2 regions of the Sulfuricella denitrificans skB26 genome follow, and region 2 is predicted to be linked to the other one. Evidence: riboswitches for the same ligand, from Rfam matches in the RefSeq annotation. Region 2 holds a riboswitch; the other holds the start of a gene.
What was found. A riboswitch is a leader RNA that binds a small molecule or an ion and turns the genes downstream of it on or off. The one in region 2 is predicted to bind cyclic di-GMP.
Positions count from the first base shown of each region.

Region 1 (15,710 bases), 310 kb from region 2:
GGGTATATTGAGCAGGGCATCCAGCAACGAAAAAATGCCGACGATAAACAAGCCGCCGAGTTCGGCTGGCCGCAGCCTGGTTTTGCCGAGCGACTCGCAGAAACGCCCGCGCACCAGTGCGTTTTTGAGTAGTGAGCGGCTGCGTTCATCCGCTTTCCCGCTGGAAAACATCAGCAGGGTGAGCCAACGGTACAACTGATCGTAGCCGATGAGCGTGATGGCATGCCCAATCGACTGGATTTGTTTCTGCATGCCGTTTGCCGGTGAATTAATGTAATTCAGCAAACGGTAGGTCAAGGCCGCATCCAGTTTGACCTTTTCTTCCAGCGCGTGAATATCGGCACGGTTGATGACCAGGTTGAGCAGTTCCATTACGCGAATGCGATTACTGTCCATGCGGTGCGGCGCAGCGGGCTGCAGGCAGGTAAAGTAGTAACCCTGAAACAGGTTAAAAGAAAGCTTACGGTAAGCCTCGAATGCTTCTTCCGTTTCTACTTGAGTGGCAATCAGGGTGGGCCCATGCATTTTAAGCAGTGCGACAGCCTGCTCACTCAATTGCAGCGCATCGTATTGACGTGTGTTAATCCTGACGTAACGGCAAAGTTCTAGCAGCGGATTCAGTTCCGGGCGGTATTCGAAATCTTCCAGTGCAATCTGGATGCCACGGGCAGTGAGTTCGCGGCATCGCTCAACCAGTTCTTGAATATCGGTTTTTTCAGGGCAAATAGCGACGACGATATTTTTTGCCGGCAGCTCATTCAGCAGGGGGTTGTCCAGCATGGAGGGAGACAGACTGATGAAGGTCAGCTTGGCGCCCAACGCCTTCTGGAAAGCGAGGTCGATGACGCCGATCACCAGCATTTCATTCTGCGCCTGTTGTCGTGCGCCTTCAGTTAACTCTTCCGGGGACAACACACCGCTTCTTATCTTCAGCTCGTATCCAACAATCCGGGATGCATCATCCAGGATCGGCTGGCGACCGAGAAAGCGCTGTAACGTGGCTTTTGCACCTGCGCGGGTCTCGTGTTCCGGGTTATCCAGCAAGGTTTCGATTCCACCGGGGGGAGGGGTGAACGATCTATCGCGACCACCGGTGATCAGTCTGAGGTATTTCTCTAGCATATAGGCTCTTCGCATAACATCCAGCAACAGGACACTAGCATGCAATAACCCGCATACTTTGTAAATGTTCGTGGGAAAGGTTTTCCACGGCCAAATCAGGCCACTTGCTGGAGACGTCCCATCATGTCGCTGACTGCACGGTCGATCAATGCTTCATCGTTGATGATTTGTGCCTGCCCGCTGCGGAATTTCTCCGTGAGGCGGGAAGGCGTAATCGAAAGCGCTCTGGAGCCAAGACGGTTGGTAAACAGGTACAGACCCTTGAGCGGACTCACCCACGCCAGCTTGCTGCGCGAGGTGGTGCCATCCGCCTGGACGAACTCAATCCATGTACCGCGCTTGAGTTTTGCCACTAACGCACCAGAGTCATCATTTTGAAGTTCATTAGCCTGCCACGGTACATCGCTGATTGGCACTTCCTCCAGATCAAAGTCTGCAGGAACAGGTTCCTCAGAAATCTGCTGAATAAGCGCCAAATCCGGCGCAGGGGCTTCAGGCGACGGGGTGATTTCTTCAAAATCCGTCGGCGCTTCGGCCACAACCTCTGTCTCTTCCGCAAGATTCTCTATGTCCGTGTCTTGCCATGCTTCTTCATCTTCAGCGCGCAAGCCAGATTTCACCGCATCCGCATGACAGCGGATGAGCTTGGCGAAGAATTGGTCGCGTTCGTCACCCGTCACGTCAATAGCGGCCATACCCTGCTGTAAGCGTTTCAGCAAATTAGGCAGCAGGCCAACCAGCTTTTTGCGGTCATCCGGCACTTCCTTGGCGACCACGCTCCATATCAGTTGATCCATTGTTTCCAGCGCTTCGTTCCATGCCTGGCTGTCTTCGCCAGATTTCTGATAGGTTAAGCTGAGCATGGACGCCCACTGGTGGGACAGGAATTCACGAATAATCTGTGGCAGTTTGCGCGATTCGATGCGACGTTTCACTTCGTCGTGCGCCATAATCCTGGCGATCTCTTCCTGCTCACGGGTCTGCACTACCTGAGCACTGCGCCCAGTCAGTTCGTCAGCACGCTCTTTCTCCGCTGCAAGATAGCTTTCCAGTTCTTCCTGCATATCGGCGAATACACCGACCTTATCTTCAAACTCGTTCAGGATGCGCTGTACCAGATGATCCACCTTCTTGTACAAGCCTCCCTGATGACCTTCTTCCTCATCCCAGCCAATCGCAGCATCTGCCAGCGTATCTAGGAACTTGCGGGCTGGATGCGCTTTTTTTGAGAAAAACGTTTTATCCAGCATGGCCACTTTAAGAACTGGTATTTGCAGCCTGCCGATTAACGCCTTCATGGCATCCGGAATATTACGGTCATCCAGAATATAGTCGAACAGCATGGCGACAATATCCAGCGTCATAGCATCGACGTGCCCCATGACGCTGGCCATACCGCTTGATTTTATTTCACGTAGAACATTCGTACGGCCATTAGCCAGCAGTGCAGGATTGAGCATGACACCTTCACCCAATACCCCTTCAAACTGACCCTGTTGCAACTTGGTCAGCGTACTCATTACTCCTGCGCTTTGTACAGCAGCGCCGTCCGAAGGCATTGTGCCTCCGATGGCTCCAGGCTGACCGGCTTGTTGTGGCACGCCCATTCCCGCCATACCCGAATTGCCAAGTGAGACGAGCTGTTGCAAGGTTGCAAATAAATCCGGTCCATTCGCCGTTGGCTCGGAACCCGTTGCACCAGCGGCGTGGAATTCAGGCTGGCGGGCAGCAGAACCACCGTGCTTCTTCATGCCAACCCGAATTTTGGGCAGCACGCCCTTTTCCACCAAATGCTGGTTGATGTCCTGGTACATATTTTTGATCTGATCCGGCATGTACTTGTTGAACATCATGACCAGCAGCAGCTTGACCTTCACGCTGCTGTCCAGCTCCTTGAGCGCTTCCATGAAGCTGGAACCGATTGCCTCCGGGCCAATCGGGTTGTCGGCGGAATCCAGCTCATGCACATGCAACAGCGTGCCCAGACGTTTTTCGATACCGAACAGTTCCTCGGCACAGGTACCATGAATGTTATTTGTAATATTGGCCAAGGCCAGGGATTCTTCCAGAGCATCCAGGTCGATCAGGCTAAGCTCCATCTCGGCGAGGTTGAATGATGATGCGCTGGAGGGCTGCGCGTATTTTCCTTTCCTGATGTGCTTGTTGAAACCCTGGATAAATTGTCGTTTGAACCCGGTTGTAATGGCTTCTTTTTCGTCGCGCGCGAGCGCCATCCCGTCCATGTAGAGATTGCGCATTTCACCGCCGAGGGATTTTTCGGCCTGCTCGAACAACTCGTTCACAGCCTTGTCCAGCATGGCAGCAGCAAATTGCGCCAGCTGTGCGGCGGCCATGTCTCGGCAATCATTGAGCAGAGGCACGCCGGAGGCTCCGGATACGGCACGCAGCTTATCGAACTTGCTCATATCCACGACATTTTTGTACGAGCTAGTGCTCATAATGGTTCTCCTGGTTAGCGGAGCGCAACGGTTGTGCCGAAAAACAGGTCCAGGGAATAGAGAATGCAGGCGAAAAGGAACGACGACTGGCTGACAGAAAGCGCCAGTCTGGCTCACCCAGCAATCCCGCTATCGTAGAGCTTTCGCCCCTTAGACCGGAAACTTTGCGCCCCCACCTTTCGATGGGTTTACCTTTTTTGGTTACTATAAAAATATCAGACAGAACAGCGTTTTGCAATAAATAATCGAGGGAATTTCAACAGAATTAACAAACTTTAATTTTGGCAGCACAGATTGAGGTGTGTCAGTTCATATTAGATATTCATCTGGCAAGATGGAAGTGGGGGGGTTCCCCTACATCAACACAATATCGTACTGCTCTTGGCTGTACTGACTTTCCACCTGAAGATAAATCGGCTTGCCGATAAAATCTCCCAACTGCGCCAGGCTTTGTGATTCCTCGTCGAGAAACAAGTCGATCACCTGCTGGGAAGCGAGTATGCGAAACTCGCGCGAACTGAACTGGCGCGCCTCACGCACTAGCTCGCGCAGAATGTCGTAGCACACTGTCTGCGCCGTCTTCAGAACACCTCGCCCCTGACAGGTGGAGCAGGGCTCGCACAGGATGTGGGCCAGGCTCTCGCGGGTGCGTTTGCGCGTCATCTCCACCAGGCCAAGCGCTGAGAAACCGTTTACTGTCATGCGCGTACGGTCTTTCGCCAACGTCTTCTTGAACTCGGCAAGGACGGCGGTCTTGTGCTCCTCGTTGTCCATATCGATAAAATCCACGATGATGATGCCGCCGAGGTTTCTTAGCCGCAACTGCCGGGCGATCGCCTGCGCCGCTTCGAGGTTGGTTTTGAAAATTGTGTCGTCGAAATTACGTCCGCCGACGAAGCCGCCGGTGTTCACGTCCACCGTGGTCAATGCCTCGGTCTGGTCGATAATCAGGTAGCCGCCCGACTTCAGGTCGACGCGCCGCGCCAGCGCTTTCTCGATCTCGTTTTCCACGCCATGCAGATCGAACAGCGGTCGCTCACCGGCATAATGTTCGAGCAGGCCGACGACGTTACTGGTGTACTCGAGGGCGAAACCCTGCATTTTCTGGAAGGTCTCACGCGAATCCACCCGAATTCGGATGGTTTCTTCATTGACGAAATCGCGTAGCACCCGCAGAGAAAGATTCAGGTCATGGTAGAGCATAGTGGTCGGCTTGGCGCTCTTGGCTTTGTCGTTGATATCGCGCCACTGCTTGCGCAGGTACTCGACATCGGCCTCAAGCTCGCTGCCGGAGGCCGCTTCCGCCATAGTGCGGATGATGAAACCACCGCCTGCGTCGGGTTGCAATAGATGCTGCAACTTTTCGCGCAGCAGTTCACGCTCGGCTTCGTCCTCGATGCGCTGGGAGATGCCGATGTGCGTCTCCTGCGGCAAAAACACCAGGAAGCGTCCGGCGATGCTGATCTGGGTGGAAAGGCGTGCGCCCTTGGTGCTGATGGGATCCTTGATCACTTGCACTAGCAGGGTCTGTCCCTCGTGCAATATCCTCTCAATCAGCCGGGTTTCCACATCCTGGCGCTCCTGCCAGATGTCCGCCACATGCAGAAAAGCGGCGCGATCCAGACCGATTTCGACGAATGCGGACTGCATCCCCGGCAGTACTCGGCACACCCGGCCAACGTAGATGTTGCCGACAAGACCGCGACTGCTCATGCGCTCGATATGGATTTCCTGCACCACACCCTGTTGCATGACTGCCACCCGGGTTTCCTGCGGGGTGACATTGATTAAAATTTCTTCACTCATATTTTTTCTTGGAAAAACTCATGGAACCGCAGAGGGTGCGAAGGAATTCAGAAAAGGGCACGCCATTGCACGCTCACCAGCAGGGACATTCGGCTTAAGTTTATCGCTTTTTCGAGTTGGGCGATAAAACCGCTCATCTCTGCTTACCCTGTTTCCTCCGCGACCTCCGCCATTTGTACTGCTTTCAGATTTACAAAACTTCAATGCCGAACCCTGCCAGCAGCTCTGTCGTTTCGTATAGCGGCAGCCCCATCACGCCGGAGTAACTGCCCTCGATTTTCTCGATGAACGCCGCCGCATGTCCCTGAATCGCGTAAGCCCCAGCCTTGTCGAGCGATTCACCGGTCATGGCATAACGACGAACGGCATGATCGGTCAGTTTGCCGAATTGTACGATAGTGGCTGACAGTTTTTGCTCGATTCTCCCTGCATTCGCCACCGCCACGGCAGTGAGTACTTCATGTCTTTTTCCCGACAACGCCAGCAACATCTCCATGGCCTCGTCCCGGTTCGCGGGTTTGCCCATGATCCTGTCGTTCAACACCACCGCAGTATCTGCCGCCAGCACGGGAAAATGCGGCAGCCTGCGCTGCTGCACGCGCTGCCAACCGGCCTCGGCCTTGGCGTGGCTGACCCGCAGCACGTAATCATGCGGGTTCTCGCCGGGCAAGGGGCTCTCGTCCAAATCGTTGCCACGCGACGGGTCATCCCGAAGCAGCAACAATTCGAAACCGACGCCGATTTGCGCGAGCAACTCTCGCCGGCGTGGCGAACGCGATGCCAAGTAAATTTTTTTGTCTAAAATCAAACCATTACTCCCGATGATAGGGGTGATTCTGGATTACGGTCACGGCGCGATACAGCTGTTCTGCCAGAACTACCCGTACCAGACCATGGGGCAGCGTCAAGCGGGACAGGGACCAGAGCCGGCTGGCTTGGCGCTTCACCTCCGGATGCAAGCCATCCGCACCTCCGATGACGAAAGCCACATCGCGCCCGCCACGCATCCAGTCTTTCAACTCATCGGCAAGCTCCAGGGTGCTCCAGTCCTTGCCATGCTCATCCAGCACGACTCGCACGCAATCGGCAGGCAGGGCGGCCTCGATGCGGCTCCGTTCTGCCTCGTGAACCTGTTCCCGGGTTTTTCCCCCAGCCCGCTTTTCCGGTTTGATCTCGGCCAGTTCGATACGGGACTCGCGCGGCATGCGCTTGGTGTACTCCCCGAAACCTTCATTCACCCAGGCGGGCATCTTGTGGCCAACCGCCATAATCAACAGTTTCACGGATGAGCTGTGGGTTCCGCCAATTTCGGTTTCTTGCTCATCGGCGGCCCACCCCACAATTGCTCGAGATTGTAATATTCCCGTATCGTGGGCTGCATGATGTGAACGATCACCGACCCGAGGTCGACCAATACCCACTCGCCGGTTTCCAATCCCTCCACGCCCTGCACATGCGCACCGGCTTCCTTGAGCTTTTTCTGAACGTTATCGGCCAGGGCCCGGGTCTGACGGTTGGAATCGGCGCTGGCTACGATCATGAAATCGGTCATGCTGGTGAGCTTGCGTACATCCATTACCGCGATATCGCGCGCCTTGATGTCCTCCAGCGCGGAAATTACCGCTTGTTTCATCGCTTCAGGTTCCATTAATGTCCTTATAAAGTCCGTTTGTCTGAATATAATCGAGAACCGCGTCGGGGAGCAAATAACGCGGACTGTGGCCGGCGGTGAGCTCGCTGCGAATTTGTGTGGCGGAAATATCGAGCGCCGTGACCGGATGAACCAGAATTGCGCCAGAGAGCTCATCACGCAAGGCTTCCGGCTCATGGGTCAGGCGCCGGTTGAGTTCATTCAGCAACTCGGCAGGCAGGGTTGCGGCGGCCCGGGTTATGCCGTCCACACCCGGACGTTGTGCCACCACGATATGGGCCAGATCGAACAGTTCGCGCCAGCGATGCCAGGCAGCCAGGCCGAGGAAAGCGTCCGCGCCCATGAACAGGCACAGCGACTGCATCGCGCCCAGCTCCCGGCGCAACTCCAACAGGGTTTCCACCGTAAAGCATGGGGTTGGCTTGAAGACTTCCCGCTCGTCGAGCGAGAATAACGGGTTGCCTGCAATGCCCAGACGCGCCATTTCCAGCCGTTGTTGCGGCGAGGCAAAGGGCTGGGCGCGATGTGGAGGCAGCCCCGCCGGAATGAAGCGAACCTCGCTCAGAGCCAGTCCTTCCGCCAGCTCCTGCGCCAGCCGCAGATGGCCAAAATGCAGGGGGTCGAACGTGCCGCCAAGTATGCCGATAGGGAATGTCATCTGGTGAGGCGTAAGGGGTGAGGAGAGAGGCGGAAAGACAACCCCCCTCCGCAGCACCGTTTTTGACTGTCTGCCTCACCCCTCACTTTCTCACCCCTCACCTATCAGTGATCTTCAAGGTGATGAGTTTCCTCAGCTGGCAGGCCGGTGTCGGGGTCATTCCAGTCCGCAATACCGATTTCCGCCTCCACTTCCGCCAGCGATTCGCCGGGCTCGTAATCGGAGTCGGCGCTATATTCCATGTCCTGCACCGCATCCAGTAGCGTCGGGAATGGCCCGAACACTTTGTCGGTTTCCTTGTCCTGCCAGTAAAAACCATCCGGTCGTTCGATAATCCGGGTTTGGTCATATCCGGCTGGAGTTTCTGGAATGTTGATCGTCATACCGCCCTCCTTAGTAAAAATCTGTTAACTAGCCACGAACGTGGCCATCACCCAGAACGATGAATTTCTGGCTGGTCAAGCCTTCCAGCCCGACCGGGCCGCGTGCATGTATCTTGTCGGTGGAGATGCCGATTTCCGCTCCCAGCCCGTATTCGAAACCGTCAGCGAAACGGGTCGAGGCGTTTACCATCACCGAGCTGGAATCCACTTCGCGCAGGAAACGGCGCGCCCGGCTGTAGTCCTCGGTAACGATAGACTCGGTGTGCTGCGAGCTGTAGGTGTTGATGTGCTCGATCGCCTCATCGATGTCCTTCACCACCCGCACCGAAAGGATAGGAGCGAGGTATTCAGTGTGCCAGTCTTCCTCGGTGGCTTCCTTCATCTGCGGAATGATCGCGCGCGAAGCCGGACAGCCGCGCAGCTCCACGCCCTTGTCCAGATAGATCTTGCACAGCGGTGGCAGCACCGTCACTGCCACACCTTCCGCCACCAGCAGGGTTTCCATCGTGTTGCAGGTGCCGTAGCGGCTGGTCTTGGCGTTGTCGGCGATCCGGATCGCCTTGTCCAAATCCGCCTTGTCGTCGATATAGACATGGCAAACGCCATGCAGGTGCTTGATCACCGGGATGCGCGCCTCGGCGATCAGGCGCTCAATCAACCCCTTGCCGCCGCGCGGCACGATCACGTCGACGAATTCCTTCATGGTGATCAACTCGCCCACTGCGGCGCGATCGGTAGTTTCTATCACCTGCACCGCCGTCGGCGGCAAACCGGCAGCTGCCAGCCCTTCGCGCACACAGGCGGCGATCGCCTGGTTGGAGTGAATTGCTTCCGAACCGCCGCGCAGGATCGCCGCATTACCGGATTTCAGGCACAGCCCGGCGGCATCCGCCGTGACGTTGGGGCGGGCCTCGTAGATGATCCCGATCACGCCCAGTGGAACGCGCATCTTGCCCACCTGGATACCGGAAGGACGGTAGTTGAGGCCAGTGATTTCCCCCACCGGATCGGGCAAGGCGGCAATCTGCAACAGCCCCTCCGCCATGCCGGCAACGCCTTTTTCGGTCAGGGCCAGGCGGTCGAGCAACGCTTCTTCCAGGCCGGCCTCGCGAGCTTCGGCCAGGTCCTTGGCATTCGCCTCAATCAGCTTGGCGGCATCGCGCTGGATCGCCGCAGCCATCGACGTCAGCGCCTTGTTCTTGGCATTGGTGTCGGCCTTCGCCATCAGGCGGGAAGCCGCGCGCGCCTGCTGACCGACAGTTTGCATGTAAGCTTTGATGTCCATGTTCACACCCTTTTCCGATTCAAGTCCGGGCTATCCCCAGCCCCAATTGCATTAGCTCGTCCCACACGTCGCCGCGTGCCAGACCCTTGATCATTCGGTCCAGCGCCGCGGCCTGCTTCAACCCCGCCACCAGCCGAGTTTCGCTCAGCCGACCCAGTGCGCGCTGCACCAAACCTTGACGGGATTCCCATACCCGCGCCTCGCGGAACAGCTGTGGCAGGGCGGCGCCCTTGCGCTGACCCTGCTTTAATTTTGCCAAGGTGCGGATTTCCTGGGTCAGCGCCCACAGCGCCAGCGTTGGCGCCACACCCTCGCCCTTCAGCCCTTCCAGAATCCGCACCAGACGGACGACATCTCCTGCCAGCATAGCATCGGAGAGGTTAAACACATCATAGCGCGAGACATCCAGCACCGCTTCGCGAACCGGGTCAAACAACAGCGGGCCTTCGGGGAACAACAACCCGAGCTTCTGGATTTCCTGGTATGCCGCCAAAAGGTTGCCCTCGACGCGGTCTGCCAGAAACTGCAAGGTCGTCGTGTCGGCACGCTGTTTCTGTGCCGCCAGCCGCAACCCGATCCATTGCGGCAGTCGCGCCCGCTCCACCGGATAAACCGGTATCGCCGTGCCGGCCTGCTCCAGCGCCTTGAACCATTTCGTCGCCTGCGCCTGCTTATCAAGCTTGGGGCAAGTTACCACGGTGATAGTGTCATCCGGCAACCGCGCGCAATAATCCTGCAGCGCCTGACCACCCTCCGTGCCCGGCTTGCCGGTGGGGATGCGAATTTCAATGATACGCCTGGTCGCGAATAGCGACAGACTGTTGCCGCTCGTCAGCAGATTTTGCCAGCTGAAGCCGGGCTCAACCGTAAACACCTCGCGCTCGACATAGCCCTCCTGTCGGGCTTTGGCGCGGATCGCATCGGCAGCCTCCAGCGCCAGCAACGGCTCATCGCCGTAGATCAGGTACAGCGGCGCGAGGCTGCGCTGCAAATGCGCCCCCAGCTGATCCGCGTTAAGGCGTGACATCCGCAAATTGCGGCTTGGCCTTCGCTAGACGCCGCATCAGTTGGCCAATTACATCTTTTTGCATATCGGCATAGAGCAGCGCCTCTTCTCCCTGCTTCGCCAGAACCAGCGCATCGTCCCAGAGCATGGCGCGCCTCATTTCGATTGGCTGGGGAGTGATCAAGTTACGCCCCTCCTTGTCCGTCAAGCGAAAGCCCACGCGATAAATCAATTCGTATTCCCTTACCCGCCCGGCACCACTCAGCGCTAGAATTCGCTTTTCAATTGTGGCCCCCTGGACCTGCAACACCGCCTGCGCGTCTTCAGCCTTGTCGGTTAGCTTGGTCTGCGTCCCGGAGCTGATCGCCCGGCCGATCTCCGCCGCCAGCGCAGGATTGCCGCTGCCATCCACATACAGGGACTCGAACGGCAGAGTCGCCACGCCGCGCAACTGAAAGCCGCAAGCGGCTAGCAGCAGGGTCAGGATGAATCCGGTCAGCACATTCCGCATCGGTTTCCTTTGTCTAAATAACCACGTTAACCAGCCTGCCCGGCACCACGACGATCTTCTTCGCCGGCTTGCCTTCCATGAACTTCTGCACATTGGGGTTAGCCAAAGCCAGTTGCTCTATCGCTTCTTTCGATGCGTCCTTGGCAACGGCGATGCTGCCCCTGAGCTTGCCGTTGACCTGCAGCACCAGTTCGATTTCATCCTGCACCAGCGCCACCGCATCAACTTGCGGCCAAGGGGCATCGAGCAGATTGGCGCCGTCCTTGAGTTCGGCCCACAGCGCCTGGCAGACATGCGGCACGATCGGTGCAAGCAATTGCACCGCCGCCTCCAGAGCCTCCTGCATCACAGCGCGCCCGGCAGGGCTGTCATCGCCGGATTTGGCCAGCGCATTCATCAGCTCCATCACGGCGGCAATGGCGGTATTGAACTGCTGGCGACGACCGTAGTCGTCGCTGACTTTCTGTATGGTGCCATGCAACTGGAAGCGCAGCGCCTTGAGTTCGGCGGAAAGATCGCCGCCCTTGAACCCCTCTACCACGCCCTTTTCGATATGATCGTGTACCGCCTTCCAGAGTCTTTTCAGAAAGCGGAACGCGCCTTCCACCCCGGCATCGGACCACTCCAGGCTTTGCTCCGGTGGTGCTGCGAACATCATGAACAGGCGCGCAGTATCGGCGCCGTACTGGTCGATCAGCGCCTGGGGGTCAACCGTATTGCCCTTGGACTTGGACATTTTGGTGCCGTCCTTGAGTACCATACCCTGAGTCAGCAGCTGGGTGAAGGGTTCGTCGCAATTCACCAGCCCGACGTCACGCATCAGCTTGTTGAAGAAGCGCGCATACAACAGATGCAGAATGGCGTGCTCGATGCCGCCGATGTACTGGTCGACCGGCAGCCAGTAGTTGGCGCGCTCGTCGAGCATGGCCTGGTCGTTGTCCGGGCAAGTATAGCGGGCGTAATACCAGGACGACTCGACGAAAGTGTCCATGGTGTCGGTCTCGCGCTCGGCGGGGCCGCCGCACTTGGGACAGGTAGTTTCGTAGAAGGACGGCATTTTCTTGATCGGCGAACCGATGTCGATCTTCACGTCCTCCGGCAACACCACCGGCAGGTCTTTTTCCGGCACCGGCACGTCGCCGCAGCTCGCGCAATGAATAATCGGGATCGGGCAGCCCCAGTAGCGCTGGCGCGAGATACCCCAGTCGCGCAGGCGGAACTGGGTGCGCTTGGCGCCCAGGCTCCTGGCTTCGAGGTCGGCGGCGATAGCATCGGAAGCCTGACTGAAATCCAGTCCATCGTACTTGCCGGAGTTAACGCAGACGCCATGCTCGGCATAGGCATCCTGCCACGGCGCAGGGGCGACATCACCAGCCGATGTACGGATCACGGCCCTGACCGGCAAACCATATTTGGCGGCAAAAGCGAAGTCGCGCTCGTCATGGGCCGGAACGGCCATCACCGCGCCCTCGCCATAACCCATCAGCACATAGTTGGCCACCCACACCGGCAGTTTCTCGCCATTGAGCGGGTGCGTCACGAAGCGACCCGTGGGCAGGCCCTTCTTTTCCATCGTCGCCATGTCGGCTTCCGCTACGCTGCCGTGCTTGCATTCCTCAATGAAAGCGGCAAGCTCCGAATTGCCCTGAGCGGCTTCGGCGGCGAGCGGGTGCTCGGCGGCCACCGCCACATAGGTCGCGCCCATCAGGGTGTCGGGGCGGGTGGTGTAAACCTTTAAAACCGGGTGAGGGGTGAGGAGTGAGGGGTGAGAAGAACCCGCATTTTCCGCATAGGGGAAATGAACTTCGGCACCGAAGCTCTTGCCGATCCAGTTCTTCTGCATGGTTCTGACCTGCTCCGGCCAGCCGGTCAACTTGTCCAGGTCGGCGAGTAGCTCTTCGGCGTAGGCGGTGATCTTCATGAAATACATCGGGATCTCGCGCTTTTCCACCGGCGCGCCTGAACGCCAGCCGCAACCGTCGATCACCTGCTCGTTGGCAAGCACGGTCATGTCCACCGGGTCCCAGTTCACCGTGGCGAGCTTTTTGTAGATCAGGCCTTTTTCGAACAATTTTGTGAACAGCCACTGTTCCCACTTGTAATAGTCAGGCTTGCAGGTAGCCAGTTCACGGCTCCAGTCTATGGCCAGACCGAGGCTTTTGAGCTGTCCGCGCATGTAGTCGATGTTGGAGTAGGTCCACGCCGCTGGCGCCACCTTGTTCTGGATCGCCGCATTTTCAGCAGGTAGGCCGAAGGCGTCCCAGCCCATCGGCTGTAGCACGTTGAATCCCTGGAAACGGTGGTAGCGCGCCAGCACGTCGCCGATGGTGTAGTTGCGCACGTGCCCCATGTGCAACTTGCCGGAAGGATAGGGGAACATCGACAGGCAGTAGTATTTTGGCTTGTCGGAGATTTCCACGGCCTTGAAGGCATTGCTTTGATCCCAGAAAACCTGGGTCTGACGCTCGATCTCAGTGGGTAAGTATTGCGCTTGCATGAGCGGTTGATATTCCTCTTTAACGATATGCAATTATACCCGCGAACGGCAGGCTCGGTTTACGCCATATCAAAACAAGCGCCCTTTACCAGTGCACCCGTTCCCGCTTGCGGGAGAGTTGAGGTAAGGTGCGTCGACAAGGCATCTTTTATCCCTCCATTCAAGAATCGAATGCCCCGCATAGTGACAAAAGCGGCAGCGCCAGATTATACTCGACCCATTCGTAATTAATGACTTAAGCAGCGGGAGGAAAGCCAGATGTCCAAGAAGCACCCAGTAATTGCGGTTACCGGTTCGTCCGGTGCCGGCACAACCACCGTCAAGGTTGCATTCGAACACATTTTCCTCCGGGAAAACATCTTGGCGGCCGTAGTGGAAGGCGACAGCTTCCACTCGCTGAACCGTGCTCAATTCAAGGAAGCGGTAAGCAAGGCCGAAGCCCAGGGCAATAACCATTTCAGCCATTTCGGTCCGGAAGCCAATCACTTCGACAAAATCGAAGCTTTATTCAAGAGCTACGGCGAAACCGGCAGCGGCAAGAAACGCTACTACCTGCACAACGCCGATGAAGCCGAGTCACACAATACCCGTCTGAAGCTGAAAACCAAGCTGGGTGCCGGCGAATTCACACCATGGGAAGACATCCCCGGCGGCACTGATATCCTGTTCTACGAAGGCCTGCACGGCTTGGCAGCGAACGGCAAAACGGATGCATCCAAATATGTGGATCTAGGTGTCGGCGTGGTACCGATCGTCAACCTGGAATGGATCCAGAAAATCCATCGCGACGCCAAGGAGCGCGGCTACACGGCCGAAGCCACGGTAGAAACCATCCTGCGCCGCATGCCTGACTACATCAACTACATTACTCCACAGTTCTCGCGCACCGACGTCAACTTCCAGCGCGTGCCGACCGTGGACACCTCCAACCCTTTCATCGCCCGTGACATTCCGACGCCCGACGAAAGCTTTGTAGTGATCCGGTTCAAGGACCCTAAGGGGATCGATTTTCCTTATCTGCAAAGCATGATCCACGACTCATTCATGTCGCGCCGCAACACTCTGGTAGTGCCAGGCGGCAAAATGGGCTTCGCGATGGAAGTGGTTCTCGCCCCGATGATCCACGATATGATGGAAGCCAAGAAAAAGAGCAAGAAATAAACTCTGCACCTGAAACAAAAAAAGCCGGGAGTTTCCCGGCTTTTTTTGTGCCTGAAACTCCTATCCTACTCGAATAACATAGTCACTTCGTGTGTGTCGCCATGCCGCTCGATGCTGATATCGTCGCAGGCCCGCTTCGCAAGGTTGATCATGTTGGCGTTATAGGCCTGAATTTCGGCGGTGAAGCCCCGCAAACCGCGCTTCTTGGCATGCTCCATGAGCCTGAGCTGCATGGCGGTGCCGATTCCCTTACCCTGCCATCCCGGCGCCACCATATAGGCGACCTCCGCCATATTGGCGGATGGGTTCACAAAGTAAAATGCGCTGCCGATAATAGCTTCCTTTCCTTTCTCGCCATACAGCACCAGGAAAGCCACCTCGCTATCCTGGTCGACATGGCACAGGCGCTGCGCCTCGGCATCGGAAAGATGGCTCAGGCGCCGGAAAAAACGCGTGTAACGATCTTCCTTGCTCATGCTCCGGAAAAAACCCTGCAAAGCCGTCGTATCGCCTGCCCGGGTCGGACGTATCAGCACCGTCTTCTGGTCCCTCAGGAGCAGGCGCCGCTCCTCCCTGTCCGAAACCGCGGCGGCCTTCTTGAGCGACAGCCCTTTCTCGACATAACCTAGCTTCCTGGCCTCTTTCAGCAGCTTGGAGCGGAAATCCGGATGGGCGATCCGAATCAGCGCGAGCGCCCTTTCGCGAATCGACTTGCCAAACAGGTAGGCAACTCCATACTCGGTCACCACATAGTGTACGTCAGACCGCGCAATGGTCACGCCCTCGCCCCCCAGCAGCAACGGACGGATGCGCGACACCTTGCCGTCCTCCGACGTAGAGGTCAGACAGACGACGGGCTTACCGCCGGGCGACAGGGCCGCGCCCCGAATAAATTCCGCCTGCGTCGACACCCCGCCGCAAAACTGGCCAGCAAACTGGTCAGTGCAAATCTGCCCGGTCAGGTCAACCGAGCAGACCTGATTCACTGAAACCATCTTGTGCTGCAAGGCAATGGTACCGACTGCGCTGACGCGCTCGATAGCCTGGAAGGAAAACAGGGGGTTGCCGTCGATCAGATCGTAAAGCCGCCGAGTGCCCAGGCAGTAGCTGCCGACGATCATCCCCCGGAACCGGCTTTTGCTGCGGCCGGTCACCACCCCTTTCTCCAGCA
Region 1 covers NC_022357.1:61,938-77,647, reverse strand. Annotated here, with positions in the region: gene SCD_RS00325 (EAL and HDOD domain-containing protein) at 1-1,122, opposite strand, end outside; gene SCD_RS00320 (DUF1631 domain-containing protein) at 1,218-3,581, opposite strand; cyclic di-GMP riboswitch class I at 3,698-3,784, opposite strand; gene rng (ribonuclease G) at 3,936-5,387, opposite strand; gene SCD_RS00310 (Maf family protein) at 5,578-6,195, opposite strand; gene rlmH (23S rRNA (pseudouridine(1915)-N(3))-methyltransferase RlmH) at 6,200-6,670, opposite strand; gene rsfS (ribosome silencing factor) at 6,667-7,035, opposite strand; gene nadD (nicotinate-nucleotide adenylyltransferase) at 7,025-7,696, opposite strand; gene SCD_RS00290 (hypothetical protein) at 7,801-8,079, opposite strand; gene SCD_RS00285 (glutamate-5-semialdehyde dehydrogenase) at 8,108-9,364, opposite strand; gene holA (DNA polymerase III subunit delta) at 9,384-10,391, opposite strand; gene SCD_RS00275 (LPS-assembly lipoprotein LptE) at 10,378-10,881, opposite strand; gene leuS (leucine--tRNA ligase) at 10,895-13,378, opposite strand; gene SCD_RS00265 (phosphoribulokinase) at 13,637-14,539, shown strand; gene SCD_RS00260 (bifunctional acetyl-CoA hydrolase/transferase family protein/GNAT family N-acetyltransferase) at 14,605-15,710, opposite strand, start outside.
Region 1: another riboswitch for cyclic di-GMP. It lies ahead of SCD_RS00320 (DUF1631 domain-containing protein); the one in region 2 lies ahead of SCD_RS14005 (VPLPA-CTERM sorting domain-containing protein).

Region 2 (15,710 bases):
AAGAATGCCGACGGCCATTTTGCCGGCAGCAAAGTCAGCATTCAGGCCAGATTTCACGCCACCTGAGGCTGAGTTTTCCACCACAGTGAAGCCACCAGGGGTGGTGAAGGACGCGTCAGCCAAGGGCAGAAAACCGTTTGCAACGCATGGGAAACCACCGAAGAAGGCATTGGCGCCTGCCTGGGTGCCAGAGCCATTCACGCGGCGTTCAACGGTGATAGGGCCGGACAGGGAAGCATCAACCTGGCTCCAGTCTTGATACGTACCGGTCAAAATACTGGTCAACTGGGCACGGCTCAGGCTGGTCAAAGGCATGTTGTTGGTAACTGCGATACCCATGATCACGGCGTTCTGGCTAGCTACGGTCAACTTGGCACGCTCTGCGTCGGTCAACTGGCTATCGCCAGTAGCTACGTTGTTACCTACAAACATTTTTGGCTCCACATCGGAAACACCTGCATCCGGCACGGCATTCACCGTGTTGGCGCACTTGTAGGTAGCAGCAGGGTAAACCGCACTAACGACAGCGGCACAGCCACCGTCGATTGCCATGCGGCTGATTGCTTCAGCACGCGCTACAGGGTTCACGCCCCACACCGAACCGCCTTTGGCGCGGTTGTGGACCAGCACTTTTTTGCCCGCAATGACCGTACCAACTTTGCCCGTACCGAAGTAAGCGCGATAATCCTTGCCGCTGGAAGCGGTGTCATAAAACACATCGATGGTGCCGGCAGTCATCATGCCCTCGACGATAGCGCCGAGAGTCAGTTGCTGTGCGGAAGCGCCGGAAATAAACACTTCCAGGTCAGGGGTAACGGAAGGAGCATGGGCCAGGGCTTGGCCAGCAGCCAGCGCCATTGCGCAGGCCAGGGAGATTTTGGTCAGTTTCATTTTGTTTCCTTTATTGAAGTTTCTATAAATTATGCGAAGTGATAATTAGGCAGACTTGCGGCGGGCAACACCCACCATGCCGATCAGGCCTGAACCCAGCAACCACAGAGCAGCAGGTACCGGCACGGCAGCAACAGGTGCGGGGACGCTGTAGCTCAGATCGCCATTGGAAGCCAGTGTCCAGGTACCGGCAGCCTGGGTTGCCTGGATTGATTTAAGCGCATTAGCTCCGATAGCGTTTACGCTGGTTTCCATGAGGAAAAATCCCAGGCTGTTGCCAACGAGAGCGGTACTGTCAAATGAAGCTTTGCCAAGCCAGTTAGCCGCAAAACCATTTCCGAAGTAGGCAGCGCCATCAGCAAACACAGCGGTGCTGGAACCATTTGCACTAGAAACATGCGTTCCAAACGCATTGTTTGCCTGCACATAACCATTAACTCCAGACATGCCAACAGTCAGCGAACTGTTTTTCGTGTTTTGTACCGTTGCCTGATCAGCGTTGGTAGTGGAAAGATAGTGCTGACCACCCACTGCAGTACCGCCAGTGCTATCAAGCGCAGCCACGTTCCAGCTCAGTCCGCTCAACGAAGCAAAAGCGCTTTGCAACAGCGCATCTGAAGCAAAGTTCAGGGAATAGCTGGTGGAAGAAAGGTTGGAACTAAAATCACTCAAGGTGACACCCAGATCGCGGGTATAGGATACTTGTGCAACCGAGTCATACACGGACAGGAACAGCTCGCCGTTACCGGTGGTGCCATCGGCGATAGAAGCTGCTGCCTGACCTGCGACTGCGAACATTGCTGCTGCTGCGATTAATTTCAATTTCATGTTTTTCTCCAAATTAAAGTTAAGATCAATAGTTAAACCAGCAAAATCCAACTCTGGGCGGCAGGCTTCGAGCATCAAGCCAGGGCTATTGCAGCCCCCCAAGTACCTGGCCCGACTGCCAGTTCCCTGCAGAATTAGGGGACATGACTGCGAACCTTTTCGATGGCGGCCCGGCTGTCTTGTTCTAAGACCCGTGGCTTTCCGACCCCGCCTCGCGACGGGTGTGGCTTAATCCTGAAAGTGTCCTGAACCTGGTTGCTGATTCAGACACAGGCACATTACTTGTCGATTGTTACGGGCCTTACGGACTGATCATGCAATTTTGTAGTCCGTTCGGCTCAGGCCTGAACTTGTTTCCGATCTGATGGATGTAGAATACTTGTCGATTGTTACGAGCCTTATGAACAGGTTGTACAATTTTGTAGTCCGTTCGGATCAATGCGGCCATGCCTCGACTGCTCAGCGGCGCAGGTTTTGTCTTTGCTAGGCTCGTATGCGAAAAAAACCCCGCCTCGGGGGCGGGGTCGCAAGCATGGCTTCTTTAAATCAGAATCAAGACGGATACCGCCGTCTTGCAAAGCCCGCCAAACCCAGCAGGCCGGAGCCAAACAGCCAGGCTGCGGCCGGAACTGGGACGGCGGAGGGGGTGATGTTTTGTGCCTGGAAGGTGGACAGCGTATTTGCGTCGATTGCGAATACGTAAAACTTGTTATCGCCTGAGGTGGCGGTATCAAAGTCATTATCATTGGCCATCCACAGCGTGTGCCTGCCATCCGCCAGATCCTCGCCGAACGCGAAGCCTTCGAGCTTGGAGGGAATAGCGGTGCTGGCGATGCCTTTTGCATTCAGCTCTGCGACCACATCCAGGAACAGGGTCTTGCTCACTGCGGGGGTCGATGAGGTCATGTTGGCTACACCGCTGATGTCGGTGGCACCGGTGATATCCACCTTGAACAGTTGTTTGACGACGGCAGCTGTTCCATCACCCAAGCCCTTGCCATCGCGCTCATCCAGCAGAAATTCATGATCGTTGATGGCCACGATTTCGCTTACGCCTGAGCCGGTTGTCAGCCTGTAACCGAATTCCTTGGTGGCCCCGGTCGCGATATCAATAGTGACGATCCGGAGCTGTTTGCTGCCATCCTGGAGCAATGGCGCCTGCATCACGCCGACCAGGGTCTTGCCGTCCGGTGTGATCGCCAAGCCTTCCATGCCTTTGTTGGCTACCCGACCGGTGGTGTTGTTTGGCGCAAGCTCCGAAGCCGTGGTGGGGCCCTGAACGGCCACTGCCAGATTGCCCGGCAGGGCAAAAGACTTGATCAACTGCCCGCTGGCGCGGTCGAACTGCCTGACATAGGGACCATATTCGTCAGAAACGAAAACGCTCTTGCCATCGTTGGAAACGCGTATACCTTCGGGATCAAGACGGGCATTGTTGGCGTTGCTGGAGGGCAAGGCGGAATTGAATCCATCCGAGCGACCGGTGAAGTAATTGGTGTTGTTGGTTGCGTTCAATGCCGGCACGCCGCTACCCAGGGTATACGTGGAATCGGTACCCAGCGCGCCGGTGCCGTAGTTGAGCGGGCTAGCACTGGACAACAGCGTGGTCTTGGTCAATGTAGGGGTGAGATTGTAAGCCAGCCCGGGACCGGAATTTTGGGTCAGGCTGAAATTGATGGTATGAAAACGGTCGATGTAGGAGGTGGTATCAGCCACCAGCGGATTGTAAGCAAGCGCATTAGGGCCGCGGTCCGGGAGGGCGATAAAAGTGCTGCCCCCCGCCCAGGCAAAACCGGAGCCAACGCCGCCGAGAAGATTGCCGGCAACACCATTTTCGAGCAAGCCATGGGTTTCGGATGACAGGTCGAAAGCGTTGCCGCTCAGGCTGCCTATAGCAATCAGGGTGGTGGCGGCATTGGCCGCTGAAGCGGCAAACAGGGAGGCGATGAGCGCGGGAAGTAACATTTTTTTGGTCATGCTATAAACTCCAGATAAAGTTCGTTGCCAGGAAAGCCGTTGATTTATTAATCCAGCTGGCGAATAGCGAGGTCAGGGCTTTTCCCCCGCCCTCCAGGCAATTGGATCAAGCGAGCTAGATTAGCAATGGAGTATGACAATGAGGTGAATTAGGAAAGACAATCAATTGATCCGAACGGATCATACCCGGAGGGTAAATCCTGACGCGTATCCCCCCTATTTGAGACACCGCGTGTATTGCGCGAGCGCAATAAATACACAATTACCGGCTGATGCCGGACAACGAGCACGCGCGCTGACAAATTCGGCCTGGCATACTGCGCGAGGGGGTGTCCCCGCTGGAGGTTCTGCTTGCGTGTGTGGCAAAGACTCAGTTGTAGGCAAATTCTGTTGAACTTCAGCCTGGGGCACAGCATCAGACTGGCCCGACACCTGCACTACGACATCAGAACCTATCGTATTGCTTGCTGCGACCCCCGCTTCGGCGATCACCCCTGCTTTCGCGATGAAGCGCCATTCGTAGTAACGATGCTTGCCGACTAGCCCAACATCCTCAGGATCGAAGTTAGCGGTTTTGATCGGCTCGCCGTCGGACAGGCTATACAAACCGACAATGCCCTGGTCTGCACCTTTCAGCAACCCCCACTCAGGGCTCCCGGTCATGGGGTCACGGTAAATCACGCGTAGATAACGTTTAACGCCAGGATAGCGGTCATCCTGCAGCAGGTCCTCGATCTTTTGGGGGAATTTCTTGGCTTTGCCCGGTGGAGGATTTTCATAATATCCCTCCAGCGCCTGACGGAACTGGTTGCCGATGAACAGCAGCTCACGCTCCTTTTCGCGTTGCCGGGTCTGTTGCCACACCGTTCCAGTTGCTGCCAGGGCAACTCCGATGAAAACCACGGCAATGAGAACGCCGATATAGGTAAACCCGCCGCAGGAGCGGCAAGTCCGAATCGATTTCGGGTGACGCGTGGAGCATCCCTGGGGATTTCTGGTCGAACCCATCAGCATGAACACGGACAGGCCGCCTCCCCCTTTGTAAAAGGGGGATTGAGGGGGATTTGGCAGAGCCGGGGATTGCCACCACCGTTAAATCCCCCCTGCCCCCCTTTTAAAAAAGGGGGGGCACTGTTTTAACGTGACTGGCTAGTAGAGTCCAAATGGGGGTAAGACTTCCGGGCACCGGATAGAAAGAAGCCCGGCTCATTGCGCTTTCAGCACGCCGAAATTGATGGCGAGCGCAACGGCATGGCCGCGGTTACTGGCATTCAGCTTTCTCAGGATTCTTTGCACGTGATTCTTGACGGTTAGCGGGCTGAGAGCCAGCTCCTCGGCAATCTGCTGATTGGTCTTGCCAAGCTTGATGTGATGGAGAACCTGCACTTCGCGCGCTGTCACAGAAGGCACGTTCTGCACGCCATCCGTACCGACATCCGGCTCTTCATTGGATATGACGCGTGAAAGCGTGGTATGGAGAAAAGGAACCAGCAATTGCAGGAGATATTCGACGCGCGCTCCGAGCGGAATCTCCACTCTGGAAAAACAGAAATAGCTTTTCAGCTGCCCATTCAGGCCGCGCTGACCATCCGCTGCGGCACTGCGCAGTTCGGAGCGCTCCAGCAGAGGCAGCAAGGCCTCGTCAAAATACCTTTGAGGCGCGCCCGTTCCCAGCATGCAGGCATGACCGGTTTTGTTCGAATGCAATATCATCCGCGGCAACAGCCCTTCACCTGGCTCGCACACCTCCGAAAAGCGCGTCTCGTCGAAGTAGCGAGAACTGGAAAATCGCATGAACCGCATCGGCAAACCCGCCTCCGTTGCAACGCCGCATACCAGTATTTCATGAGGCAGCAGAAATTGTATCGCCCCCTGGCTCCAGGAAAAAAAATGGTGCATGTTCGCCACGCGCAACGAACTGTTGATGATTGAAACCAGATGATCCTGATCCTCACCTTCCAGTGTTAGATGCTTTTTTTCTTTTAAAACCATGTCGTTATTATTATATATATTCATGTCGGATTGGGTTCCGAGCTATTACGAAGTCGCTATGATATTTTTATTTTCGTTAAACATTTATGACGGTTTTGTGAATTTTATCCATGCCAACCAGTTAACGATGGCGCAATTTTGCATAAGCGAATCTATTGGTTCACAGTCGTAGCGTAGGTTGTCTGCATCAGGTTGGGGTAGATCAGGTCATCTCTGTGATGTTTTACCTTCGACATAACGCGCTGCGCGCATTAAGTCTGCACTGAAACACCCCCTGATTTCCTTCGGAAATCAGGGGGTGTTTTCTTCCACGAACTGGGGGAAATACTCTGCGGCGACGATGTAGGTTCCGTCGCAGTTGAAGGAGGCGCACACGATACCCTGGCTCAGGGAAATGGCGGCGTTGCGCAAATAGAATCCTTCTATGCCGCGCAGGCGGTTGAGCGATTGAACGACTTGCTTGATGTCTTTTTTCGCCATCGGCTTCCATTCCTCACGCTGGCGATCCATCAGCGTACGCCAATGAGGCGGCAGATATTCCCGCAACGGACCGGTCTGCACCAGATTGCGCACATTGCCGATGATTTTCAATTTTTTCTGATAGGGAACTTTCACGAAGTGGCGCTCCACATAACCCGGCTGGATCAGGGCGATGGCATCGTGAATCTCGTAATTAAACGGGTTGAACACTGACTCGGTACGCACTTCGCTGCTGTTAAAGCCAACGTAGATACTGAAACAACCGGTTTTCCGCAGCAACCATTCGCAGGTTTCCAGCACCTTTCCCGCTTCCAGGTCGATCCGGCTTTCCTGGCGAGGGCGCAGCGACGCTGTTTCGCGCAGGGTCGGGTCCCCCTTGATGCTGACGAACATCTTGTCCGGCGGCAGACCGAAAGTGCCGATGATCGCCTCGTGGATGACGTAGAGCGTCTTGTCATCCTCATCAGGTAAAGTCTGACTCGAATCGACTGACCGCAAAGTCCGGATCGGTTTTTTGGTCATATTCAACCCCAATTGTTCATTGGAATGCTCGTACCTGTAGGAGTGCCGCCCCCGGCGCGAATGCGGTCGCAAATCGCGGCGAGGGCGCCGCTCCTACAGTGGTTTTGACTCTTTATGAACATTTGGCACGACGCTCGATAAACAGGCTATTGCCGGGAATTCCCTTGGCCTGTTTTTTTGCTTCGGCTGCCGCAGCTGAAATTTTATGGTGCGATGACTGCTTGCAGGGTTCGACCTGCACGGCACCGATGGAAAGACTAGTCAGCGGATAGAACACTTCTTCGCCATGGCGGTCCTTGGCAATATAACCCTCCCGTGCCTTATCCTCGACACTGAAGAAATCCAGAATGGCCTTCTCAAAACGTTCCAATACCCTCTGACAACGGACTTCCCAGTCTGCGCTTTGAAACAGGATTATGAAATCATCGCCACCGATGTGGCCGATAAAATCCTGATCCGGTTCGCACACTTCGGAAAGTATTTTCCCGGTAAGCTGGATAACGTTGTCGCCGCTATGGTAGCCGAAGACGTCATTGAATGGCTTGAAATGGTCCAGGTCACAGTAACAGGCACAAAATTCAGCCCCGCCCTGCAGCAGCATGGCGATCTGCTCGTTGATCGGCTCATTGCCAGGCAGCATGGTTAGCGGGTTAGCGTAGCGCGCGGCGCTGATCTGCATCTGGGTAATTTCGCGCACCAGATCGTGGCCGGTTCCTATGCCGAGGTATTGTCCGTGATCGGTGATGATGAAGCCGTTCGACAGGTGGTGCCGGTCCGCCTCCACAATAGTGTGACTTAATTCCTGGATGCTCATGTCTTTCTCCACAATCAGCGGAGCAGTGTCCATCAGCCGGGAGCAAGGTTTCTTGCCATAGAGTTCGCGCTGGTAGGGGCGGGCCAGTTTATCGATCAATGCATTTCGGTTGATCAGGCCAACCGGCAAGCCGTTTTTTACAACAGGCAAGGCCTGCAGTTCGGGGTCGCCAATAAACATTTGATAAATTATTTCGTTGGAAAGGTCTGGCGACACTGCGTGGCACTCGCGCAACAGTTTGAGCACGGAAACCGTCTTTGGGCTGGCCTTGCAGCTCGGCAAAAGAGCGGGGGCCATCTTTTTTTCCAACACCTTGACCACTTCGGCAGGAAGTACCGTGACCGGTTGACCGCTGGGACGAGCGATGTAATAACCCTGGCCGTGAGCAATCCCCAAATCCTTGATCACCCTAAGCTCTGCCTCGGTTTCTATGCCCTCGGCAACAACCTTGGTACCGGATCTCTCCGCGATCTGCTGGATCGAGCTGACAAACTGTAATTTCACTGGATCCTGATCGATACCCTGGATGAAGTGCATGTCTATCTTGACGTATTCGGGACGCAGCTCCGACCATAGGCGCAGGCTAGAAAATCCCTCCCCCAGATCATCAATGGCGATTTCGAACCCCATGTCACGGTAGTGCTTCGCCGCTTCGCGCAGCAAATTATAATCATAGGTGCGCTGGTTTTCCGTCAACTCAATAATTATTCGATCCGGTCTCAATCCCAATTTGTGGATGTAGGCCAGCGTTTCGCCATGCCGGGTATTATGCTGCAACAGGCATTCCGGACTGACGTTGAGAAACAGCTTGCCAGGCAGGTTCAGCCGGGCGAAGCTTTCCAGCACCACTTGACGGCTCAGGTGCTCCACTTCCACAACCAGCCCATTTTCGTTTGCGGCACTGAACAGATTGTGGGGCGAGTGCAAGGGACTATCGGAAGGACCGCGAATCAGCCCCTCGTAACCGGCTATCTCGCCATTGCCCATCAAGAGAACAGGCTGAAACAAGGCGGTTAGTCGGCGTTGCGCTATGATTTCCTGCAACCACAGGCGTGCCTGCGTTTCATTTTCATCCCAGATCGCCGATTTAAAACGACACGCAGTATCCTGAGACAGCACAGGGGATGCCATGGCCATGTGGCTGGCAGCCTTTGCCTGAAACTTCGAGTTTCCCGGCGAGCCACAGGGAAATCTTAAATGGGTGTTTGACGGTACTGGCATCGCCCTTCCTCCGGCATATTTCATAATGAGGGGGCGATGCTAAGCTTGTATTGTGACAGCAGTATGACGCCGTGCGGAGTGGCTATTTCAGTGGCTGAGAAGCGCCTGCATGAGCTCCATCTGAGCGCAGACTACCTTGCTGCCGCTGCGTGGACATTTGCGCCGGTAATTGCCTTCCGCATCCATTTCCCAGGCCTGACAGTTGTCTTTGAGATAGGGCTCCAGCCCTTCCTTGATGACGCGCCTCTTCAGCTTCGCATTCAGCACCGGAAAACAGATTTCGACCCGCCGGAAGAAATTGCGCTGCATCCAGTCTGCGCTGGACAGATAGATATCGTGCGCACCCGCATTGTAGAAATGAAAAATGCGTGAGTGCTCGAGGAAGCGGCCGATGATGGAACGTACCCTGATATTTTCCGAAACGCCGGGGATCCCCGGGCGCAGGGCGCATACCCCGCGCACGATCAGGTCGACCTTGACCCCGGCTTTGGACGCATCATACAGCGCGCTGATGATCTGCGGCTCGAGCAGGGAATTCATTTTGGCAACGATAAATGCCTTTTTTCCGGCACGCGCATTCTCCGCCTCGGCTTGGATCGACTCGATCATTTTGCGGTGCAGGCTGAACGGCGACTGCAACAAATGATGAAGCTTGCTTGCCTGGCCCAGGCCGGTAAGCTGCATGAAGATGTCGTTGACGTCGCTGCCGATCTCCTCGTTGCAGGTAAACAGACCGAAATCGGTGTACAACTTGGCGGTGCGCGGATGGTAATTACCCGTGCCGAGATGGATATAGCGGCGCAACCCGTCTTCCTCACGCCGGACCACCAGCAGCATTTTGGCATGGGTTTTGTAGCCGACGACGCCGTACACCACGTGCGCGCCCGCCTCTTCAAGTCTCCCTGCCCAGTTGATGTTGGCTTCCTCGTCGAAGCGGGCCAGCAGCTCCACCACTACGGTGACTTCCTTGCCGCTGTGCACTGCCTTGATCAACGCTTCCATCAGTGCGGAATCGGTGCCGGTGCGGTAGATGGTCTGCTTGATCGCCAGCACATTAGGATCGTTAGCTGCCTGCTGGATGAAATCGACGACCGGGGAAAAAGATTCGAAAGGTTGGTGCAGCAGAATATCTCCGCTTCTGATTGCCTGGAACATGTCAGGCTGCTTCGCCACCGCAGGCGGGATGCTCGGAATGAAGGACGAATATTTTAGGTCGGGCCGATCGACCCGGTCCGGAATCTGCATCAGCCGCACCAGATTGACCGGCCCCTTGACCTTGTAAAAATCTTCCTGGGTCAGACCGAATTGTCCCAGCAGGAAGCCGGCCATTTCCTCCGAACAGTTGTCCGCCACCTCCAGGCGCACAGCATTGCCGTAATTACGTTGCGGCAACTCGCCTTGTAGCGCTTCGCGCAGGTTTTTAACCTCCTCCTCATCGACGAACAGATTGGAGTTGCGGGTGACGCGGAACTGGTAGCAGCCCTTGATCTCCATGCCGGAAAACAGCTCCCCGACATGAGCGTGGATAATCGAGGAAAGAAAGACAAAGCCATGCTCGCAGCCGGCCACTTCGGGCGGCAGCTTGATCACCCGCGGCAATGAGCGCGGCGCCTGCACAATGGCGGCACCGGAGGCGCGGCCGAAAGCATCCTTGCCTTCCAGCTCAACGGCAAAATTAAGACTCTTGTTCAGCACGCGCGGGAATGGATGGGCGGGATCGAGGCCGATCGGAGAAAGTACCGGCATCAACTCGCGAAAAAAGAAATCCTTGATCCATTCAGCTTGGCCGTCGTGCCAGTGGGTTCGGCGCAAAAAATGGATATCGTGGCGCGCTAACTCGGGTAGGACCCCCTCATTCAACAGCCGATATTGATGCTCCACCAACTCGTGCGCCTGCTCGCTGACCAACTTGAATGCCTGGCGCGCCGACATGCCGTCCGGCCCCGTTGCGGTGGCATGGAGGGCGATCTGCTCCTTCAGCCCGGCGGTGCGGACCTCAAAGAACTCGTCCAAGTTGCTGCTGACGATGCACAGGAACTTCAGCCGCTCCAGGAGCGGGTTGCGCTCATCCTCAGCCTGAGCCAGCACCCGCCGGTTAAAGGCGAGCAGACCGAGCTCGCGGTTGAGGTAGTATTCCTGAGCGTGGGGGGCGGTCATGAGAGCGGTTATCCTAAGCCAGGTGAGTCAAATGGGTAATGGGTGAGGAACCAGGGTTTTCATTACCCATTGCTCATTACTGGTTTCTAATGCTTCGGCGGCACGAAACCTGACACCGTATCCGCACCGGCACCGAAGAAGTAGGACTCCACCTGCTCCGCCAGATACTTGCGCGCGGCGGCATCGGCCATGTTGAGGCGATTCTCGTTGATCAACATGGTCTGGTGCTTAAGCCAGGCCGCCCAGGCTTCCTTGGAAACATTTTCCCAAATCCGCTTGCCGAGTTCACCGGGATAGGGCGGAAAATCCAGCCCATCCGCTTCACGGCCAAGCTTGACGCATTTCACTGTTCTTGCCATTTCATTACTCCGTTCAAAATAGTGTTACTTCTTTAAAAAATGCGCTTAAATTATTACAAGAAAATGATCTACAGTTTTTTCATGAACACTTTGGAGCGGCGCTGATAGTTGTACAGCCCTTGCTTGGCCTTAGGCAGCTTGTCCACGCCTGCCTCGGTGAAGCCGCGCTCCAGAAACCAGTGCGCAGTGCGAGTAGTGAGCACGAACAACTGTTTGAAACCCTTGCCCAACGCCCTGACCTGCATGTACTCGAGCAACGCCTCGCCTCGTCCGGCACCGCGGTAATCCGGATGCACCGCCATGCATGCCAGTTCTGCCGCCTTTTCTTTCGGAAACGGATACAGCGCAGCGCAGCCGATGATCAGGCCGTCATACTCCAGCACGGAAAAGCGGTCGATTTCCATTTCCAGCAACTCGCGCGAACGCCGCACCAGAATCCCGTTGGTTTCCAGCGGCTCAATCAGCGCAAGGATGCCGCCGACATCGTCTATCGTGGCATCGCGCAAAGTTTCCAGCGGATCTTCGCTGACCATGCTGCCGATGCCTTCATGAGTAAACAGTTCCTGCAGCAATGCGCCATCAATGTGGCGGCTGATCAGGTGTGCCCGCGCCACGCCCTTACGGCAGGCACGCACCGCACAGGGCAGGTAATAGCCCACGTCCGCCGACAGTGTGGCAGTGGCGGCAAGAATCGCCTCCGCCTCCGCCGTGGTCAGTTGCCGCAGCAAATCCCCGCCTTCGCCGGCTACCCCAGCCGTGTCCATCAGGAAGATCAGCTTGTCTGCATCCAGCGTAATCGCGGCGCAAGTTGCCACGTCTTCCAGCGACAGATTGAACACCTCGCCAGTAGGCGAATAGCCAAGCGGTGAAAGCAGCACGATTTCGTTGGCATCGAGCCTGCGCCGGATGCCGATTGCATCGATCTTGCGCACCTCGCCGGTGTGCATCAGATCCACGCCGCCGAGCACCCCCATCGGCATGGCAGTGACAAAATTGCCGCTGGCCACCCGGATATCGGCGCCCGCCATCGGCGAATTAGCGAGTCCCATGGAAAGCAGCGCCTCGATCTCCACCCGCACCGTACCGGCGGCCTCCTTGACACATTTCAGGGCGTCATCGTCAGTGACGCGCATTCCCCCTGCATAGCGAATCGCAGCGCCGCGCTCGGTCAGTTCCTCCTCGATCTGCGGCCGTGCGCCATGCACCAGCACCAACCGTACGCCGAGGCTGTTGAGCAAATTGATGTCATGAGCCAGCGCAATGAACTGGCCTTCGCTTACCACCTCGCCGCCAAAAGCAACAACGAAAGTCTTGCCGCGAAAGGCATGGATATAGGGCGCGGCCGAGCGAAACCACGCCACAAAATGAGTTCTGAGTTCTGAGTGCTGTGTACCGACAGGCATCGAAAGCTAATCCGTTATCAAATCAAAGCATTCCATCGCAAGGGTAAAGTGTACCCCAATCCCTTCACCTAGCGCCAACCCGTACACCGGGCTTATATAGACTTGGCTCTTAAAAATCGCCCCATAGCGTCTGCATCGCCGCCAAAGCTGCCAGTGCCGCCGTCTCGGTGCGCAGGACGCGCGCGCCCAGCCGCACCGGGGTGAAGCCGTAACGCTGCGCCATCTCGGCTTCCGATGGGGAAAGACCGCCTTCAGGACCGATCAGCAAAGTGACATTGCCAGTGGGTTTAGGCAGGTCACGCAACCCGACTTCGCCAACAGGCGACAGCATCAGGCGCAGTCCCGGCCCATCCTGCTGTCCCAGCCAATCAAGCAGCGGACGTATCGGAGCGACCTCGGGCACCTGGTTGCGGCCGCTCTGCTCACAGGCCGCAATCACCACGCCCTGCCAATGAACCACGCGCTTTTCCGCCCGCTCACCCGACAGCCGCACCACGCTGCGCTCGCTCGCCAGTGGCTGGATATTGCCTATGCCCAGTTCCACCGCCTTTTGCAGGGTGAAATCCATTTTTTCACCGGCCGAAATCGCCTGGGCAAGCTGAACTTTCAGCGGCGATTCACGCTCGACGGTATGCCAGCCCTCGATTTCCACGGTAACATTACGCTTGCCGATTTCCGTGATGCGCGCCTCGCCTTCTCCACCGCACCCGTTGAACACGCTAAGCCTGTCGCCGGTTTGAAGACGCAAAACCCGCGCAGCATGATGCGCGGCCTGCTCCGGCAGTTCGGCCATGGCGCTTTGGGCTAAAATTTCCGGGCAGTAAAAGCGGGGAGTGGTCATCTTGTTTCTGCACTATATATAAGATGCTCTCATGATAAACTAAATCAATTGGCATCCATCAAGCAGGAGTATCGAAAAAATGGTTAGTTTGCAGACACCGGTTTGCGATTTCGGCTGGAAAGCCCTGGATTTTGACTTGCCCGGGGTGGACGGCAAACGCTATAACCTGGCCAGTGCGCGCGGACCCAAGGGTCTGCTGGTCATGTTCATCTGTAACCATTGCCCTTACGTCCAGGCAATTCGCGACCGCCTCGTGCGCGACTGCCGGGAGTTGCAACAGATCGGCGTCAACACCATCGCCATCATGTCGAACGACCCGGCCGACTACCCGGAAGACTCCTTCGACAACATGAAAAAAGCCGCGCAGGAATTCGACTTCCCGTTTCCCTATGTGTGGGATGAAACCCAGGAAGTAGCGAAAGCCTATGGCGCCGTATGCACGCCGGACTTCTTCGGCTTCAACGCCGATCTGGAACTACAGTACCGCGGCCGGCTCGATGCTTCGCGCAAGGAAGCTGCGCCCACCGACGCCCGGCGCGACCTGTTCGAAGCGATGAGAGAAGTCGCCTTGACCGGCAAGGGGCCGGCAGAGCAAATCCCGAGCATGGGTTGCTCGATTAAATGGAAATGAGTAAACGGTGATGAGGAATGAGCACCACCCATCACTCATTCCTCATCACCCATAACCGGAACAACCATGCTCCAATCCGTCATCGATGCCGTAAGGAAGGTAGCGCAGCAAGAAATCATGCCGCGCTATCTTAAGGTCGCGCACCAGTGCAAGATCGATGGCAGCATTTTCACCGAAGCAGATATCGCCGCACAAACCGCTCTGGTTGCGGCACTCAAGCAGATCCTCGATTACCCGGTGCTGGGCGAGGAAATGTTGCCGGAGCAGCAGGAAGCATTGTGGCGTGCCGGAGAAGATGGCCTTTGGTGCATCGACCCGATCGACGGCACCTCCAATTTCTTCAACGGCTTGCCTTTTTTCGCGGTTTCCGTTGCCCTGATGCGGGACGGACAGAGCGTACTGGGCGTGGTCTACGACCCGGTGGCAGATGAAATGTTCTGGGCGGAGCGGGGCAAGGGCGCCTACCTCAATGGCGAACCGATGCCGCTCAAGGAATGCGCGCCCGAATTCCACCGGGCCATGGCAGCGATCGACTTTAAGCGCCTCAAGCCAAGTCTGGCGCAGAAACTGGTGGCATCGCCTCCATTCGCCTCGCAACGCAACTTCGGCGCCAGCACGCTTGACTGGTGCTACGTGGCGGCAGGGCGTTTCAACCTTTACCTGCACGGCGGACAAAAACTTTGGGACTACGCTGCCGGCTCGCTGATCCTGGCAGAGGCGGGCGGCTCCATGTGCACCCTGACCGAGGACGATTTCGGCGCCGGCAATCCTTGGCAGCGTTCAGTCATCGCTGCGCTGAACCCTGATTTATTTGACGCATGGAAAGCCTGGATCAGGGAAAGGCAATGAGCGCTGACGACTGAAATGACGGCTTTTACAAGGTCTTATATCTTTTATCTATAAAAATAATTCTTGGGACAATAAAAATCTGCTATTGCCCTTAGCCCGGCTCGTGAGTAATAATCATAGGTTTGAATAGCCCCTAGCAGAAAAAGGAAACAGAGAATGGCAACTCGTAAAGAACTCGCGAACGCGATCCGCGTCCTTTCCATGGACGCTGTACAGAAAGCCAATTCCGGCCACCCGGGTGCTCCCATGGGCATGGCGGAAATTGCCGAAGTGGTGTGGAACCATCACCTGCGCCACAATCCGGCCAACCCCAAGTGGTTTGATCGCGACCGTTTCGTGCAGTCCAACGGCCATGGCTCGATGTTGATTTATTCCCTGCTACACCTGACTGGCTACGATCTGCCGATGGAAGAAATCAAAAAATTCCGTCAGATGCACTCCAAGACCCCGGGTCACCCTGAGTACGGCTATACCGTCGGCGTAGAAACCACTACGGGCCCGCTCGGCCAAGGCATCACCAACGCTGTCGGCATGGCGATGGCAGAAAAACTGCTGGCTGCCGAATTCAACAAGCCCGGCCATGAAATCGTCAATCACCACACCTACACCTTCCTCGGCGATGGCTGCATGATGGAAGGCATTTCCCATGAAGCCTGTGCGCTGGCCGGCACTTGGGGTCTGGGCAAACTGATGGCCTTCTGGGACGACAACGGCATTTCCATCGACGGCCACATCGAAGGCTGGT
Region 2 covers NC_022357.1:2,882,045-2,897,754, forward strand. Annotated here, with positions in the region: gene SCD_RS14000 (substrate-binding domain-containing protein) at 1-891, opposite strand, end outside; gene SCD_RS14005 (VPLPA-CTERM sorting domain-containing protein) at 937-1,794, opposite strand; cyclic di-GMP riboswitch class I at 1,881-1,957, opposite strand; gene SCD_RS14010 (esterase-like activity of phytase family protein) at 2,272-3,696, opposite strand; gene SCD_RS16665 (type II secretion system protein) at 3,913-4,716, opposite strand; gene epsA (XrtB/PEP-CTERM-associated transcriptional regulator EpsA) at 4,903-5,688, opposite strand; gene SCD_RS14025 (hypothetical protein) at 5,980-6,690, opposite strand; gene SCD_RS14030 (GGDEF domain-containing protein) at 6,803-8,641, opposite strand; gene ppk1 (polyphosphate kinase 1) at 8,813-10,882, opposite strand; gene SCD_RS14040 (oxidative damage protection protein) at 10,969-11,241, opposite strand; gene argA (amino-acid N-acetyltransferase) at 11,310-12,644, opposite strand; gene SCD_RS14050 (16S rRNA (uracil(1498)-N(3))-methyltransferase) at 12,754-13,485, opposite strand; gene SCD_RS14055 (thioredoxin family protein) at 13,565-14,116, shown strand; gene SCD_RS14060 (inositol monophosphatase family protein) at 14,183-14,965, shown strand; gene tkt (transketolase) at 15,122-15,710, shown strand, end outside.